Regions from separate parts of the Heliomicrobium sulfidophilum genome, predicted to be linked through region 1. Evidence: predicted binding sites of a transcription regulator. Region 1 holds the regulator's gene; the other holds the start of a gene.
The links. Region 1 encodes HrcA, which represses chaperone genes, less so after heat shock. Its sites were predicted from a motif close to TGTTAGCACTCNNNNNNNNNGAGTGCTAACA; they were not measured.

Region 1 (9,377 bases):
GATGCCGTTGGCGTCGATGTCGAACTTGACCTCGATCTGGGGGATGCCGCGCGGCGCCGGCGCGATGCCGCTCAGGTGGAAGCGGCCCAGGGTCTTGTTCTGGGAGGCCAGCTTGCGCTCGCCCTGAAGGACGTGCACCTCGACAGAGGTCTGGTTGTCGGCGGCGGTGGTGAAGGTCTCGCTCTTGCTCGAGGGGATGGTCGTGTTGCGCGGGATGAGGACGGTGCAGATGCCGCCCAGGGTCTCAATGCCCAGGGAGAGGGGCGTCACGTCGGCCAGAACGATGCCTTTGACCTCGCCGCCGAGCACGCCCGCCTGGATGGCGGCGCCCATGGCAACGACCTCGTCAGGGTTGATGCCTTTGAAGGGCTCTTTGCCCAGGTATTTGCGGATGGCTTCCTGGACGGCGGGAATCCGGCTGGAGCCCCCGACGAGGATGACCTTGTCGATGTCTTTCGGTTCCAGCTTGGCGTCTTGCAGAGCTTGGCGGGTGGGACCCATGGTCATCTCCACAAGGTCGGCCGTCAACTCGTCAAATTTGGCCCGCGTCAGGGTCATGTCTAGGTGCTGGGGACCGTCAGCGGTAGCGGTGATGAAGGGCAGGTTGATGTTCGTCGACATGACGCCAGACAATTCGATCTTGGCCTTTTCAGCGGCTTCCTTAAGGCGCTGCATGGCCATCTTGTCGCCGCGCAGGTCGACGCCGGTCTCCTTCTTGAATTCGGCGACCATCCAGTTGATGACCTTTTCATCGAAGTCGTCGCCGCCGAGGCGGTTGTTACCGGAGGTGGCTTTCACCTCGAAGAGGCCGTCGCCCAGTTCAAGGATGGACACGTCGAAGGTACCGCCGCCCAGGTCATAGACGAGGATGGTGTGGTCCTCTCCCTTGTCGACGCCGTAGGCGAGGGCAGCCGCGGTCGGCTCGTTGATGATGCGCATGACTTCCAGGCCGGCGACAGCGCCGGCGTCTTTGGTGGCCTGGCGCTGGGAATCGGTGAAGTAGGCCGGGACGGTGATGACGGCCTGGGTGACCGGCTCGCCCAGGTAGGCTTCAGCGTCAGCCTTCAGCTTCTGGAGGATCATGGCTGAAATCTCTTGGGGAGTGTAGTTCTTGTCATCGATTTTTACTTTATGATCAGTGCCCATGTGCCGTTTGATCGAGATGACCGTCCGGTCAGGGTTGGTGATGGCCTGCCGTTTGGCCACCTGGCCGACAAGACGCTCGCCCGTTTTGGAAAAACCGACGACTGAAGGAGTGGTCCGGGCGCCTTCTTTGTTAGGGATGACGACCGACTCGCCGCCTTCCAGCACGGCGACACAGGAGTTGGTTGTGCCTAGGTCGATGCCGATGATTTTACCCATGTGTGTAACCTCCTATTTTCTTTGCCATTTCATCGTTCCAACTATTTGTTTTTGGGGCTCGTTATTCAGCTTGTTATTTATTTCGAAAGGGCTCAACCGCCTTTAGCCACTTTGACCATGGCTGGCCGGATCACCTTCGCCTTAAAGAGGTAGCCTTTTTGCAACTCTTCCATGATAACTCCGTCCGGAAACGTTTCGTCGGCTTCGCCGAACATGACGGCCTCATGGGCCTGGGGATCGAATTCCTTGCCAACTGCCTCAAGGGGTTGCAATCCTTCTTTCGCCAGGATATCGGCGAACTGGCGCTCGATCATGGCCACGCCGGAGAGCAGATTTTCGGCGGCGCCGGCCTTTGCCATCGCCCCCAGGGCGCGCTGGAAGTTGTCCAGGACAGGCAGGAGCTTCTTCACCAGCCCCTCATTGGCGTAGGTCCCCAGTTCCTCTTTTTCTTGGCGCGTCCGCCGGCGGAAGTTGTCGAAGTCGGCCTGCAAGCGAAGATATCGGTTTTCCCAGTCTTGCAGTTCTTCTTTCGTCTTGTCGAGCTCTTCCTTCGTCTTGGCCACCTCGGAAAGAAAGCGGCCCAACTTCTCTGCCGCATCGGCAGCTTGGCGGTCCTCTTCGGTAAGTGCGGCCTCTGCGCCTTCTCCGTCGGTGGACGGGTTTGGACACTCCTTCTCAACGGGGCTGTTTTTCATGTCGCTGTGATCAAAAGCGGCCTTGTCGCTGTTCTTGCTCTCTCTCTCTTCGACGGTCACCAGTCTCCCTCCCCACGGTTATTGCCTGAATCGGGACGTTCCTCCCGCTTTTTGATGATCGTGTCGATGCGCAGTATGGCTTCCGCCACCTCGCCAGCCGCCTTTAAGGCATGCATCTTCACTTGCGCCGGATCGATGACTCCCATGGCCCACATATCGGCCAACTCGCCGTTGTCACAGTTGATCGAAAGGGTGTCGCTGTTCTGCTCCATCTGGGCAGCGATGACATCGCCCAGCTTTTCCAGGGGGTTGAAGCCGGCATTGGTGATGATCTGGGCAAAGGGCTTCTTCAGAGCGGCCACAACGCAGTCGAGGCCGTAGGCGGCCATGCCCCGTGTCTCCCGGCGCACCTCTTCCATCTGACGGGCAACAGCCAACTCGACGGCGCCGCCGCCGGGGACAAGCCCACCTTTGATGGCCGCCTGAACGGCCGAGGCGGCGTCCCTGGCGATGCGTTCCCGCTCGCCGACAACCTCCTCGGTGGCGGCGCCAACGAGGACTGTGGCCACCGGTTTTCCGCTTCCCTGCAGGATGCAGACATGCTCCAACTTCTCATCGACGGTAATCGTCCCCGCCTTGCCCAGATAGCGTACTAAATCTACGGGATCGCGCTTCAGCCCCGTGCGCTTGATTGCCCGGGCGCCTGTATGTTCGGCTGCCTTTTTCAACTCCCGGCTGGCGACGCGCTGGATGACGAGCACGCCGGCGTCGGTAAGGATCTCTTCGGCGATATCTTCTACACCCCGGTCAACAAGGACAGCCTTGACGCCGAGGGCGACGATCTTGCGCACGTTTTCCAAGAACTCCTGTTGCTTCTGGCGATACCAGTTGAAGCCGGCCTCGGTGCTGAGGGCCTCTTCCTCTAATTCCTCCGGTTCAAGGGCGTCATCGATCACCAAGACGAGCGCCTCTTCCAGCTTTTTGGGCATGTCCTCATTCATGGGCGTCTTGTTGATGATCACGCCAGAGAGGACCTGGTTGTCAGCGCCTTCACGGGCGCGGATCGTCTCGGAGAGTTTGAAGCCGGACTCACGGATCTTCTCTTCCCCAACCATTCGGGCTGCTTCCACAACCAGCCGGGCAATGTCCTGATGTTCCCGACCGGCCACGAGGGCTACCTTCTCCAGCATGGGATCCATGACGCCTTGTACGGGACGGGCATGACGCTGAAACATCTCGACGGCGTTTTTAACGCCTGCCTTCAACCCCTCGATGACCCGGGAGACGGGGACGCCCTTCGTCACCTGGTTGACGCCTTCGCTGATCAGGCTGCCGGCGAGAACAGTCGCTGTGGTCGTCCCGTCGCCGATCTCCGACTGCTGTGCCCTGGCCATCTTGATCAGCATACGGGCCGCCGGATGGTTGACCTCCATCAGCTGCAGGATCGTCACACCGTCGTTGGTGATGACCACGTCGCCGAACTTGTCAACAAGCATCGTGTCGAGTCCTTTCGGACCGAGGGTGCCTTCGACGGCGCTGGCGATGGCGCGGATGGCGTTAGCGTTGGTCATCAATGCCGCTAATCGCTCATCCACTTCGGTGTTGTTGCTCACTTGCTTGACACTCAACGCTGATTCCTCCAAGTCTCTTACGAAAAGGCAGGGAAATAGGGACTTTTTGCCGACAAAAAGCCCCTACCCTTCCAGAACCTTCTACCGATTGAACATTTTTTTCAGGGCTGCCGAAAGTTGTTCCGTCAACCCCTCTACAACAGCGACAGCTTTGGAATACTCCATACGGGTCGGCCCGATCAGGCCGATGACGCCGAGGACCTCTCCATCCAACTCGTAAGAGGCCGTCACCATGGAACAGTTGCGGAAACCTTCGAGGCGGTTTTCCGTGCCGATCTTGATGTGGATGCCCTGATCGGGGTGATCATGCATCAATTCGCGCACGGTATGATGTTGTTCTAGTATGCCCAAAAGGGTCTGGAGTTTTTCCACATCTTTGAACTCAGGCTGTTTGAAGATATTCATGGTGCCAGCCAGAAAGACCCGCTCTTCGCTGTCGCTGAGCAAGGCCTCATCGATGAGTTCCAGCGATCGCGAAAGGACTTGCTTCTGTTTCTTCAAGGCCTCGTTTAGATCCATGCAGAGCGAGGTCCGGACCTGGGCCATCGTCAATCCCTGCAGGCGTTCATTAATCATCGCCGACACCTTCTGCAGGTCTTCCGGCGTCATCGACTCGGGGATATCGAAGAGCTTGTTCTCCATGACACCGGCAGAGGTGACAACGACAGCGACCGCCTTCGTCGGCATGACGGGGAAAAAGTGAATCTGCTGAAAAGTCGTCTTCCCCACCTGGGGACCCAGCACGACAGCGGTGTAGTTCGTCAACTTGGCCAGCAGGTTGGTCGTTTGCTGCATGATGCTGTTGACTTCCTGCAAACGCTCCGACATGGCTCGTTGCACCCTCCGGAGTTCCTCCGGATTGAGGCTCTCCCGCTCCATCAGGCAGTCGACAAAGTACCGGTATCCGTAATCGGAAGGGATGCGCCCCGATGAGGTATAGGGCTGTTCGATCAGTCCCAGTTCCTCCAGGTCAGACATCTCGTTGCGGATGGTGGCGGGACTGACACCGAGGTCATACTTGCGGGCAATGGTGCGGGAGCCGACGGGTTCCGCCGTGGATACGTAGTCTTGAATAATAGCCCAGAGTACCTTCTGCTTGCGATCATTCATTTGCATCCCGGAACACCTCCCGTTGTTAGCACTCGCTGTAGACGAGTGCTAACCTCTACCGTAAAAAATACCACCGGAAAAAACGCTTGTCAATACTTGGGGAAGCCTGCAACTGTCAGTCCAGGTAGCGGCCCATGATCTCGTTGGCGATCAGATAGGAACGCGGTTCGAGGGCTATCGTTGTCCCATCATAGTGTATCCAACCCTGACGGGAGAGCTCTGCTGACAGTCTATGCCAGTTTTGCCGCCTTGCCTCGTCAAGACCGTATTCAACGGCCACCGCCTGCAGGCTGACGCCAGCCATTGTGCGCAAGCCGAGGATGACCGCCTCCTGGGCCGCTACTTCCGGTGTCAGTCCCTCCTCTTCAACAGGCAGCACTTCCTCGCCCTTTTGAAAAGAGCGGACGAAAGCGTCACTGTCGGCAGGCCAGGACCAGCGTTGCAAGCCGGTGGCAGAGACGGCGCCGCTGCCGAAACCGAGGTAATCCCCCCGCAGCCAGTAGTTCAGGTTGTGCCGGCATTCCCTGCCGGGCCGGGCAAAGTTGGACAGTTCGTACTGGAACAAGTCGGCTGATTGCAAGGTACGGCAGGCTGTCTCGTACATCTCGACTTCTAGGTCCTCGGCGCATGGTTCAGCCAGGCCTCTCTTCAGCCAATCGGAGAGGGGGGTTCCCGATTCCGCTTTCAGATTATACAGCGAAAGGTGATCGGGCGCGTAGCCAAGGGCCAATTCAAGAGACAATTGCCAGTCCTCCATGGTCTGACCAGGGATGCCGTAGATCAGATCGATGCTGATGTTATCGATGCCTGCCTTCCGGGCCGCCAATAGGGCTGCCGTCACGTCAGCCAGGCGCTGCCGACGGCCCAGGAAGGCGAGCAGCCGCGGTTGAAAGACCTGTACACCCAGGGAGAGACGGTTGCAGCCGGCCTCGGCCCAGCCAGCCAGCTCGCGCTCATCGACGGTCCCTGGATTGGCTTCAATGGTGATCTCCGGCAATACTTTCGATCCAGATCGCCCCTCATCAAGGCCGTAGCAACGGCGCAAGGCGTCCAGGATCCGCGACCCCGCCGCTGCGGTTAGCAGTGTCGGGGTGCCGCCGCCAAAAAAAACCGTCGCCGGCCCCGAGGGGAGGCGGTGACGCCAATGGTCCGCCTCCCTTTCGATCTGGCCGATGACGGCGTTCGCGTAAGCCATCCGGAATTCGCTATCAGCCGGATGGGAATAGAAGTCACAGTAGGCGCACTTGCTGTGGCAGAAAGGGACATGGACGTAGACGCCCCAGCTCGATTTCATCCCTTGCGCAACAGAGAAATGCTTTTGCTGATTTGACAAGCTCTGATCTGCCCTATCGCTCGCATATTTCATCATACTTGGACCCTTCTGGCCAGCCCTACTTGTCGATGCTGAGGACAGCCATGAAGGCTTCTTGCGGAATTTCCACGCTCCCCACCTGTTTCATCCGCTTTTTGCCCTCTTTTTGCTTCTCCAACAGCTTGCGCTTCCGCGAGATGTCGCCGCCGTAGCACTTGGCGAGTACGTTTTTGCGGATGGCTTTGATCGTCTCGCGGGCGATGACCTTGTTGCCGATGACGGCCTGAATGGGGACTTCGAACATCTGCCGGGGGATGAGATCCTTCAGCTTATCAGCCAAGGCGCGGCCGCGGTTATAGGCGCGGTCACGGTGGACGATGATGGAAAAGGCGTCGATCAGGTCCCCATTGAGCAAGATGTCCAGCTTGACCAGTTCAGAGACGCGGTAACCGATCAGTTCATAGTCTAGCGAAGCGTAGCCCTTGGTGCGGGACTTCAACTGATCGAAGAAGTCAAAGATGATCTCGGCCAGGGGCAGTTCATAGATCAGCATGACCCGCTGACCGGCGATATAATCCATGTTGATGAAAGTGCCCCGTTTTTCCTGGCAGAGTTCCATGACGGCGCCCACGAAGTCGGAAGGCACCATGACAGAGGCTTTCACATAAGGCTCTTCGATGGTCTCGATCTTCTGGGTCGGCGGCAGTTTGGTCGGATTGTCGACGAGGACCACCTCGCCGTCGGTCTGGTTGACTCTGTAGATGACGTTCGGCGCCGTCGTGATCAGGTCGAGGTCGAACTCCCGTTCCAAACGCTCCTGGACGATCTCCATGTGCAAGAGGCCGAGGAAGCCGCAGCGGAAGCCGAAACCGAGAGCTACCGACGTTTCCGGCTCATAGATGAGGGCGGCGTCGTTGAGGCGCAGCTTGTCGAGGGCGTCGCGCAGGTCTTCATAATCAGCGCCTTCGACAGGATAGAGGCCGCAGTAGACCATGGGCGTCACCTGGCGGTAGCCGGGCAGGGGCTCCTTGGCCGGATGATCGGCGTCGGTGATCGTATCGCCCACACGGGTGTCTTTGACATTTTTGATCGAAGCGACGATGAAACCGACCTCGCCGGAGGAAAGCTTCTCCACCTGCCGCGGCGCCGGCGTGAAAACGCCCACCTCGGTCACCTCGAAGGTCTTGCCGGTGGACATCATCTTGATCTTGGTGCCTTTTTTCACGGTACCTTCGACAACGCGCACATAAGAGATGGCGCCTTTGTAGGCGTCATAAAAGGAATCGAAGATCATGCACTGCAGCGGCGCTGTCGGATCGCCCTCGGGCGCCGGGACCTTGGCCACGATCGCTTCAAGCGTCTCTTCAATGCCGATGCCAGCCTTGGCGGAAGCCAGGATGGCGTCAGAGGCGTCCAGACCGATGACATCCTCGATCTCCTGCTTGACCCGATCAGGCTCGGCGCTCGGCAGGTCGATCTTGTTGACAACAGGGATGATCTCCAGGTCATTCTCCAAAGCCAGGTAGACATTGGCCAAGGTCTGGGCCTCAATACCTTGGGCGGCGTCGACGACAAGCAACGCTCCCTCACAAGCGGCGAGGGAACGAGAAACCTCATATGTGAAATCCACGTGGCCCGGGGTGTCGATCAGGTTCAGCGTGTACACTTGGCCGTCCTTTGCCTTGTACTGGAGACGGACGGCTTGCAGCTTGATGGTGATGCCCCGCTCCCGCTCCAGGTCCATCGAGTCCAGAACCTGATCCTCCATCTCACGTTCCGTCAGCGCCCCGGTAAATTCCAGGATGCGGTCGGCAAGGGTCGATTTGCCGTGGTCAATATGGGCGATAATGCAAAAATTTCGAATGTTGGCTTGCGCCTTTCCCATAATTCTATAAGTCCTCCCTTGCCAATTGCACAGACATATGCAATATATTATAACTCATTTCACCGGGGGCAAACAACGCCATCGGGCAGCTAATCGTTGCATTTTTAAAAAGAAAAGGCCCGCACGGAGAAGCGCGCAGGCTCTAGCGTCGCATGAACCGGCTGAAGAAGGTACGGGCGACCATGTCCGCCTCCTCCATCTTCATTAAATAGGTCGCCAGCGCGTAGATGGCGGCGCCGGTCGATACAGTGATCGTCAATAGGATGAGTTGGCCTGTCAGGGTGGTCATATCCACCATGGTCCCGATGAATTCCTGCAAAACCATGATCACCCCTCCCATGATCGTCGAGGCGACGAGGGTTTTCAACAACGACGCCAGCAGCCGTCCCCCGTCGATGGAGCGCAGCGCGCGCCGGGCCAGGAGCAGGAAGAAGCCGAAAGCGACAACGGCGCTGAGGGAGAATGCCATGGCCAACCCTTCCGCCCCCCAATAGCGGATCATGACCAGGCTGAGCGCCGTGTTGAGGACGAGGATGATCACGCTGACGCGAACAGGGATGGAGGGTCGCTGCAAGGCGTAAAAGACTCGTGGGAGCAACTGGTTGGCACCCTGTGCGAAAAGGCCGATCAGGAAGAAGAGCAACACCGAAGCGGTCGCCAAGGTGGCTGTGTGGTCGAATTTATCGCGTTCAAAGAGGACCTGCACAATGGGAACGCGCAGGATGGCCATGCCGACGGCGGCGGGAACGGTGATGTAGATGACCGTTCGTAAACCGAGGGACAGGTTTCGGCGAAAATCAGACCACTCCCGGCGGGCAGCAGCGCTCGTCAAGCTGGGAAAAACGGCCACCGAGATGGCGATGGCGAAGACGCCGAGAGGAAGCTGCATCAAACGGTTGGCGAAGCGGAGGGCCGTGATCGACCCCGGTTCCAAGGCGGACGCCAGGTTCTGGTTGATGATGTCCTGGACCTGGCCGATCGATAACCCCAAGAGGGCCGGTCCCATCAGCTTGGCAATCTGGCGCACGCCGGGATGATCGAGGCGCATCACCATCCGGTAGCGCAGGCCGATACGCAGCAACATGGGCACCTGCACGAGGAAGTTGACAAATGCCCCAAGGACGACGCCGATGGAAAAGGCGGCGATTCCGTAGGTATCGGACAGGAAATAGCCACAGAGGATGATGACCACGTTGTAGAGAATCGCCCCGACGGAGGGCATAAGGAAGTGCTGGTATGAGTTGAGCACGCCCATGGCCAACCCGGCCAGGCCCGTAAACAAGACAGAAGGAAACATGATCCGCGTCAAGAAGATCGTCCGTTCCAACGTCTCTCCCTCAAAGTCATAGGCGACCAGGGGGATCAACTGGGGGGTGAAGATT
Region 2 (9,377 bases), on a different contig from region 1:
GGAAGCCCGGTTGGATCTTGAAGACATGGAAGATGGAAAAAGCGATTTGCTCTCGAAAAACATAAGTTAATAATATGAAAAATGTCGATTAGTACTTGCTCGTCTTTGGAATTTAGCGTATGTTTTAATTACAAACAAGCGCAAACGGCCCGTTTGACTGCTCTATTTGCGCAATGATCAGCATGTCTCAAGAAAGGGGAGACACCCATGGAGCCCTTTCAAATCGTCACTTTCTCCTTAGGCCATGAAGCCTACGGCATCCCCATCGGACAGGTGCAGGAGATCATCCGGCCCTCGCCGGTGACCTTCATCCCCTACGCACCGCCCTATGTGCTCGGCCTGATCAATCTGAGAGGGAACGTGATCCCCGTGATCGATCTCCGACGCCGCCTGATGCTAGAACCGCGGGGCGATGACAAATACAACCGCATCATCGTCGTACATCTCGACGAGCTCGTTGTGGGCTTGTGGGTCGACGCTGTCTCAGCGGTCACCTCTGTCCAGGAGGAGATGCTGGCCGACAACCCCGAAGGATTGAGCGTGGGGGAACAATTTATCGACAAAGTGGTCAAGACGGAGGAGCGGCTGATCGCCCTATTGAACATCCCTGTCTTGATCCAGCATTAAAGCACCAGCCCTGTTTTTGCGATGTAAGCACCCGCTTGTGTGGAGGGGGTGACAGATTTGAGCAACGAAAACTTCATGGACCAGTTCTTGGATCTCTTTTACTCGGAGGCGAAGGAACAACTGGACATCCTGACGCGGGACCTTTTGGCGATCGAATCAGGAAGCTCCAATCACGAAATGATCCACGAAATGTTCCGTGCCGCCCATACCTTGAAAGGTTCCAGCGCCATGGCCGGCTTTCCGGCGGTCACTGAGATGACCCATAAGGTGGAAGACCTGCTGGGAAAGGTGAGAGAGGGCAAACATGCCTTAAGCCCCAGGGATATCGACACCGTCTTTCAGGCGCTTGATTACATACAAAACTGCCTCTTTCATCCCGAAGCCGTCGATCCAGCGAAGGCGGACGAATTGACTCAAAAACTGGCCGAGAACCGGGAACAACCGGTTGCTGCGAAAGAGCCGGAAGATGGCGCCGGTCGGCTGGTTGAACTGCGCCAACAGGCGGCCCAGGCGACCAGGGTGACGGAGATCCATATCACCTTCACACCGGACTGTTTCATGCGTTCTGTCCGTTTTTTTCTCATCCAGAACAACCTGAAAGAATTCGGCGAAGTGATCGGCTCTGTGCCGACCTGGCCGGAGATGGAAGCCGACGAAAACGCCCACCGAGAGGCTGTTTTTTTGCTCGATTGGCGCCAGGGAAGCCGTGCCGAACTGGAACGGGCCTTAAACATCGCCGATGTACAGCGCATCACGATCCACAGCGGTGACAGCCATCGCTGCAACGGTGCTGCGCCCAGCCGTACCGATGCAACTTCTGAAAATAACGCCTCATCGCATCCAGCCGCCGGTGCGGCGGCGTCAGGGGTGGAACGGGGGATGGAGTACATCAAGATCGAAGCCAAACGGCTCGACCATCTGATGAACCTGATCGGCGAGATGCTCATCTCCCAGGCCCGCTTTGCCCGGATCCAGGAGAACTACCTGGACCGGCACGGACAGACGCCTCTGGCTGTCGAGATGGCCGAAGAGACGCACCAACTGGCACGGATCACGACACAACTGCAGGATGGACTGATGAAGGCCCGCCTCGTCCCCATCGGCGGCGTCTTCAGCCGCTTCCCGCGCATCGTCCGTGATCTGGCGCGTAAGCAAGGGAAGAAGGTCAACCTGATCATGGAAGGTCAGGACACCGAGTTGGACAAAACGGTTGTCGACCTGATCGGCGATCCGATCATGCACCTGATCCGCAACAGCGTCGATCATGGCATTGAACCGCCGGAGTTGCGCCGTCAGTACGGCAAACCGGAGGAAGGGACCATCCGGTTGAAGGCGAGCCATGAAGGCAGCCGCATCGTCGTCGAGATCTGCGACGACGGGCGCGGCATCGATGAAAACAAGGTCCTGGTCAAGGGGCGCGCTCTCGGCCTTGTCCCGGAGGGACAGACCCCTTCGCGACAGGAGATCCTGGACCTGATCTTCGCTCCCGGCTTCAGCACGGCCGATAAAGTGACCGATATCTCGGGCCGTGGCGTCGGGATGGATGTGGTCAAACGCGCGATCAGCAGCCTCCATGGCATCATCGACACCCAATCCGAGCCGGGGCAGGGGACGACCTTCCAACTGCAACTGCCGATCACCCTGGCCATCATTCAGGGTTTGACAGTCCGGGTGGAGCGGGAGAGTATGATCATTCCCCTCGACAATGTGCTGGAAAGCTTTCAACTCCAGCACCATGAGGTGCAGTCGGTCGGCGGGCGAGAGGTTTTTTCCGTCCGGGGGCGGATCGTGCCCCTCTACCGGTTGCAGGAGCTGTTGCAGATCCCGTTGGATCCGGAGAAAAGCCGCCGCAAGTACCGCTCTGTCGTCATGGTGGGTTTGGCCGAGCGGCGGATGGGCCTGGAGGTGGATTCCCTGATCGGCAAGAAGGAGATCGTGATCAAGTCGATCAAGGCCCCCTGGCTGGACCTGGACCATTTTGCCGGCGCCACCATCCTGGGGGACGGGCGCGTCAGCCTGATCCTGAATATCGGCGCCATCTTCCGCCGGGGAGCGGGAGAACGGATGAACTGAGGGACGAGGTGAACTGCTGTGTTGGAGTATGAGATCAAGAAACGGGGCGACATATCGGTCATTCGGTTTTACGGCAGCATCGGTGTCGGCGACGCCCACCGGATAAAAGATTCCCTTTCCCAGTTGCCGCCTGAAAACAAGCGCCTGGTCATCAACCTGGGCGTCAGTTTTGTCACCAGTGAAGCCATTGGCAATCTGATCTTCCTCTACAAGCGTTACCGGGAAAAGGGAGGTCAGGTAATCCTCTGCAACATCACCCCATCGGTGCGTCAGGTGCTGGAGATCACTCGCCTCGATAAACTGCTCCCGAGCGTGGAGACAGAAGAAGAGGCTGTGGCGAAACTCTCCCAAGCATGACGATAAGACTTTATACGGTTCTTTGCGGGCGCTTGGGGTGGCGCAGATAGGGGAGTAAGTGGAAGCTCGATTGCAAGGCGAGCGGAAGGGAAGTGAATGGAAAATGCTTTCGCAGATGAAGGTGGGCGCCCGGATACTCTTGGTGATGCTGTTCTCGTGCCTGATCACAGCCGCCGTCGGTTTCTACGGTTTAGACAGTCTCGGCGATGAGAAGGCAAGCCTTGACGAGATGTACAACGGTTCCTTGCTGCCGGTCCGATACCTGGGAGAGGCCAAAGCCAAGCTGCAGCAATACCGCGTGGCCATCTATAACCACATCATTTCCGACGACAGACGCGATCTGGGCGAATGGGAAGCCAAGGCGAAAGAGTATGCCCACGGGTACGAGCAGGAGTTAAAAAAATACGACGCGACCGGGTTGACAGCCGATGAAAAACGGATGCTGTCTGATCTTGAATCATCCTGGAGCAACTATCACGAAGTGACGCAGCGGATACTCCAGTCGAGCGCCTTGGCGACGACGGAAGAAAAAGCCAAAGCCCTGGAAATCGCACGTTCGGAAGGGCGAACAAAGGCGCTCGATTTAGATGCAAAGTTGGAGAAAGTCGTCCAGTATGAGATAGAGCTCTCCGAAAAAGCGAAACAGAAATCTGACGAGATGTACGCCTCTGCGCGAACGATGACGGTGGCCATCATCGCCGTCGCCTTTCTCCTTTCCCTGGGCGCAGGCATCGTGCTCTCCCGCAGCCTGTCCAAACCGCTCAGCGAGTTGGAGCAACTGGCCAAGGATATCGCCCAGGGCGATCTGACGAAAAATGTGGCAAACAAGCAAGGCGGCGACGAGATCTCTTCCTTGTCCCGGTCGATCCATCAGATGGTGGAAAACCTGCGCCGCTTCGTCAAGCAGGTGCAGGAAGGCGCCCAGTCGGTCGCTGCATCGAGCCAGCAGATCTCGGCCTCGTCGGAGCAGTTGGCCAGCGGCGCCCAGTCCCAAGCCCAGGAGGCGCAGAACCTCTCCTCCATGATGAACGACATGTCCGGCGCAGCCATCCAGGTGGCCACATCAGCCCAGAAAGCGGCCATGTCCTCGGAGACGACGACCAACGCCACTATGGAGGGCGGCAAGATCATCGACGAAACGGTCCGGGGCATGGACGCCATCTCGGAAAACGTGATGGTCCTCGGCCAGAACTCGGAAAAGATCGGCGAAATCGTCGAGATGATCGATGACATCGCCGCCCAGACCAACCTATTGGCTCTCAACGCCGCCATCGAGGCGGCCCGGGCTGGCGACGCCGGCAAAGGGTTCGCCGTTGTGGCCGACGAGGTGCGGAAGCTGGCCGAACGGTCCGGTTCAGCCACCAAGGAGATCGCCAGCCTGATCAAACAGATCCAGTCGGTGACCGGCCGGGCCGTGGAAGCGGCCAAGAGCGGCCGCGAATTGACCCAGCAGGCGGGCGCGTCCTTCCAGCACATCAAGGAGCAGGTCAAGCAGACGGCCACCGAGGTGGGCGAGATTGCCGCAGCGGCGGAAGAACAGGCCGCCACGACGGAACAGGCCTCCCGGGCCGTGCAGAACGTAGCCGCCATCGCCGAGGAATCATCGGCCGGCGCCCAGGAGACGGCCAGCGCCATTGAGGCCATGTCCAACCTGGCCACGGATCTGCAAGCGGCGGCAGCGAGGTATAAGGTGTAGTTTTTTGCGAAGTGAATTCGAAACCTCATTTTATCGCCGAATGGCGACAGACCCATGAAAAAATAGGTTTTTTCGAATCAAAAAAAGTCCGCGAAAGCGCCAAACCGATCGGTTGGCAACCTTCGCGGACCTTTCTATTTGTTCCGCCAGAGCGTTACGTGCCAAAACCAGGTCCCAGCAGCGCCCGCCACTTGTTCTGAACCAGCAGGTGCTGCTTCTGCTGGGCCAGGTTGACGGCCTCTGTCGCCAGTTGGAGCGAATGAGAGAGCAGACGCCCGAACTGGTTGAAGGTGGCCGGGTTAGTCATCAGGTAGCCGTCGACGAAATAGGTGGGGTCGGAGGGATCGGCCAAGAAGGGCTTTTTCTGCTGGCTGAAGATCTGGTGGATGTAGCGAAACCAGTTGTATACCCCTTCCGGTCCCGGTTCGAGGCGCACCTTCCGCAGGAGCAGATCGGTGAGCATCTCCATGTGCAAGGTCCGCAGGATCCGGCAATTCGTCCGCTGCCAGGCGCGCAGGATGCGGATCAGGGCGAGAAAGCCCGGTCCGTTCCGCCGGAAGGCCTCTGTCATCCACCGCTCCGGCGCCTGGGGATCGCGGGGAATCCACGTATCAGGACCGTTGGGGAGGTAGAAGACCTCTTTTTCCTCCTCCACCAGCGACAACACCGGGGAGATGCGGAAGCTGTCCTCCTGGCCCAGGACGAGGCAGGTGTCATGCTCTTCCACGTCACGGTTCCAACCGACCTTGGACAGAATCGCGCGGATGTGGCCGAGGACCTCCGTCACATTCGGCGTTTTGCCGTCAACAGGGGTGATCTCGACAAGCAGATCGAGGCCCTTTTTCGGGCGGATCATGGTGCCGCGCATGAAAGAGCCGCCCGGCCGGATCCGGCGCACGGGAAAGTCGGCCCGATCCTTCAGGGCATAGTGCATATTCTGCAGCATCGTAAAGACCTGATCGACATCCTCGCGGCTCAGGCTGATCCGGCGCAGAAACAGCCGGAAGCCCTCGTCAGCCACAGGAATCGGCTCTCGATAGGTCTGCACCAGCGGTGAAAGGCCGGCGACCGCCGTGGCTGTCGCTGCCGCCGTTGCTGCGGAACCGTTTAATCTGCCAGAACTGTTCGATACGGCAGAACTGCCGGAACTGGTTGAAGCGGTGGAGATGGAATGGCTTGTCTCCGGCGGAACGGTTGTCGGCGGACGGGAAAAGAAACGGGTCGACTGGGGCGAAGGGGAGCCCTTTTCCTGGACGAAACCGAGATCGCTGTGGGACAGTTCATAAAGCGGCGTATAGGAAAGGCCTTTGAGTTCCTGGATACCGAGAAAACGGAAGATGACCGTATCGAGGCTCTTAAGCAATGGCTTCAGAATCTGAAAGGTGGACTCATCGAGAAGCACCTGGTTGGGCGTGCTCTGGGAAGCCAGGCGGGCGGCCATATCGATGGAGGCGCCCAGGTAATCGGGAGCAGGGGTTTGTACAGGTGTGACGAGGCCGAAGGAGAGGCCGATCTTCGTCTGAAAGGGAATCTGCTCTTTGATGATGGTGTACTTGACATCAAGGGCTGCCAGAAGGGCGGGCAAGGGGGTGGGAAAGACGGCGTAAATGGCATCGCCGATGTGCTTGACCACATGGCCCTGGTAGACATCAACCCTATGGGCGCAGAGTTCGTTGTGGCGAAGCGAGAGGGCGACCCCTTCCAGCGGACCCAACTGCTGTTTCAACCGTGTGGAATCGACAAGATCAAAAAAGACACTGCAGAGGGCCACGCTGTCTCGGAGTTGTTGATATTGAGGAAAAAGGCGATCGCTCACAGGAAGCCCTCCGATTTATGCCTGGCATTGTATTTATGTTCCATAGAGTGGATCGGTTCGATAAATCGGGTTGATCTTCTCCTTTCTCCCGTCCCATCCCTGCTAATGATAGGACCTGAGTCCGAAAAAATCCCGACCACGAATCGAGGGCGACAGAACGAAAGGGCCCGATGGAAAATCACCTAAAAAAGAAGGATGAAGGTGTATATTGGCAAAAGGAGTGGGAAATATTTAATTTCGGGAGCTAAATCAGCCAAATGGCCGATCGTGGTGTTTGCATCACTTTGGGAGGCTCCCTATTATAGTACTTGAGTGTTAGCACTCGCTCCTGGTGAGTGCTAACAAACTGAGACAATGCAAGCAATCTGAAGGAGGGTACCGTTTCGTATGAACATCAAACCTTTGGCTGATCGGGTCGTATTGAAGCCCATCGAAGCGGAGGAAAAAACAGCCTTTGGCATCATCGTGCCGGACACTGCCAAAGAAAAACCCCAGCAAGGTGAAGTGGTGGCTGTGGGCATCGGCCGTCTGCTCGACAACGGCGAGCGGGCCGCTCTGGAAGTGGCCGTCGGCGACCGGGTCATCTACAGCAAATACTCGGGCACGGAAATCAAGATCGAAGGCGCCGAGTACCTGATCCTCAACGAGCGCGACATCCTCGCCAAGCTGTAATCGCAAGGACACTTCAAGGCGTTCCCTTTACTTATAGGAACCATTCGACCCATCGGAACCCAACCAACGCTAGGAACACCTGTCCCCGCCGTACTGGAGCGAATCCAGCCGTAACGGCGGGAAGCTGTTAAGGAGGTAGACAACCCATGGCCAAAATGATCGTCTTCAACGAAGAGGCCCGCCGCGCCCTGGAAAAAGGCGTCAACACCCTGGCGGAAGCCGTTCGTGTCACCCTCGGCCCCAAAGGCCGCAACGTCGTTCTGGAGAAGAAATTCGGTTCTCCCCTGATCACCAACGACGGCGTCACCATCGCCAAAGAGATCGAACTGGAAAACCCCATTGAAAACATGGGCGCTCAGCTTGTTAAAGAAGTGGCCACCAAGACCAACGACGTGGCTGGTGACGGCACCACCACCGCCACCATCCTGGCCCAAGCCATCATCCGCGAAGGCATGAAGAACGTCGCCGCCGGCGCCAACCCCATGGTGCTGAAGCGGGGCATCGAGAGCGCCGTTGAAAAGGCTGTCGCCGAGATCAAGGCCATCTCCAAGCCTGTCGAGAGCAAAGAAGCCATCGCCCAGGTCGCGGCCATCTCTGCCGGCGACGCCACCATCGGCAACCTGATCGCCGAAGCCATGGAGAAAGTCGGCAAAGACGGCGTCATCACCGTCGAAGAGTCGAAAGGCTTCACCACCGACCTGGAAGTCGTCGAAGGCATGAACTTCGACCGTGGCTACATCTCCCCCTACATGATCACCGACCCCGACAAGATGGAGGCCGTCCTCAACGACCCCTTCATCCTGATCACCGATAAGAAGATCTCCTCCATCAAAGACATCCTGCCCGTTCTCGAACGTGTCGTCCAGAGCGGCAAACAACTGATGATCATTGCCGAAGACGTGGAAGGCGAAGCCCTGGCCACCCTGGTCGTCAACAAACTGCGCGGCACCTTCACCTGCGTCGCCGTCAAAGCCCCCGGCTTCGGCGACCGCCGCAAAGCCATGCTGGAAGACATTGCCATACTCACCGGCGGCCGTGTCATCTCCGAAGAAGTGGGCATCAAGCTTGACAGCGCCACCATCGACATGCTGGGCCGCGCCCGTCAGGTCCGCATCAACAAAGAAGAGACCATCATCGTCGACGGCGCCGGCAGCGCTGACGACATCAAAGCCCGCATCGCCCAGATCCGCCGTCAACATGAAGAGTCCACCTCCGAGTTCGACAAGGAAAAACTGCAAGAGCGTCTGGCCAAACTGGCTGGCGGCGTTGCCGTTATCCAAGTCGGCGCTGCGACCGAAACCGAACTGAAAGACAAGAAGCTGCGCATCGAAGACGCCCTGAACGCTACCCGCGCGGCCGTTGAAGAGGGCATCGTCCCTGGCGGCGGCACCGCTCTGGTCAGCATTCAGAAAGCCCTCGACAGCGTGGAAGTTCCTGCTGGCGACCAAGCGACCGGTGTGGCCATCATCCGCCGCGCTCTGGAAGAACCCCTCCGTCAAATCGCCAACAACGCCGGTTACGAAGGCTCCGTCGTTGTCGAGAAGGTCAAGTCCCTGCCCGTCGGCCAAGGCTTCAACGCCGCCACCGAAGTGTATGAAGACATGATCGCCGCCGGCATCGTCGACCCCGCCAAAGTGACCCGTTCGGCCCTGCAAAACGCCGCTTCCATCGCCGCCATGCTGCTGACGACGGAAGCCATCGTGGCCGACAAGCCTGAGAAGAAAGACGGCCCCGCGATGCCCCCCGGCATGGGCGGCATGGGCGGCATGGACATGGGGATGTAAGACCCGCCGCAAGGCTGGGCTTCCCTTCCACCGTGTCCACCGTGACAGACATGAGGATAGACGCAAGATTGACAGCTTGAAAAGGCGTAACAAAAAGGCTGCCGGCGAAAGTCGGCAGCCTTTTTGGCGCGCTTTTAGATTAACTGTCTGCCGAAAACCAGTCCCACGGTCTGCCTCCGACGCTGCCTGCATAAGATCTGGCAGGAAGGGGGTTGTACCGTGCGTTCGGTGTATATGATCGTGGGCAAGCATCCCCGGCTGTGGGTGACCGCCGTCCTGGCCCTGACCGCTGTCCTGATCTACGCGGGCATCGACCGGCTGCTGGAGGATCGGACTGTCCAGTCACTCTCCG

Region 2: the regulator HrcA is predicted to act here: its motif matches at 6,883-6,913, upstream of groES (co-chaperone GroES).

The regions. Positions count from the first base shown of each region.
Region 1 is NZ_JBVTZZ010000004.1:542,263-551,639, forward strand. It holds gene dnaK (molecular chaperone DnaK) at 1-1,362, opposite strand, end outside; gene grpE (nucleotide exchange factor GrpE) at 1,455-2,117, opposite strand; gene AC0CW1_RS04335 (TCP-1/cpn60 chaperonin family protein) at 2,114-3,685, opposite strand; gene hrcA (heat-inducible transcriptional repressor HrcA) at 3,770-4,804, opposite strand; gene hemW (radical SAM family heme chaperone HemW) at 4,914-6,131, opposite strand; gene lepA (translation elongation factor 4) at 6,190-7,995, opposite strand; gene murJ (murein biosynthesis integral membrane protein MurJ) at 8,138-9,377, opposite strand, start outside.
Region 2 is NZ_JBVTZZ010000005.1:1,641,068-1,650,444, forward strand. It holds gene AC0CW1_RS13545 (chemotaxis protein CheW) at 208-627, shown strand; gene AC0CW1_RS13550 (chemotaxis protein CheA) at 685-2,700, shown strand; gene AC0CW1_RS13555 (STAS domain-containing protein) at 2,719-3,057, shown strand; gene AC0CW1_RS13560 (methyl-accepting chemotaxis protein) at 3,161-4,753, shown strand; gene AC0CW1_RS13565 (SMODS domain-containing nucleotidyltransferase) at 4,908-6,569, opposite strand; gene groES (co-chaperone GroES) at 6,957-7,241, shown strand; gene groL (chaperonin GroEL) at 7,388-9,025, shown strand; gene AC0CW1_RS13580 (N-acetylmuramoyl-L-alanine amidase family protein) at 9,245-9,377, shown strand, end outside.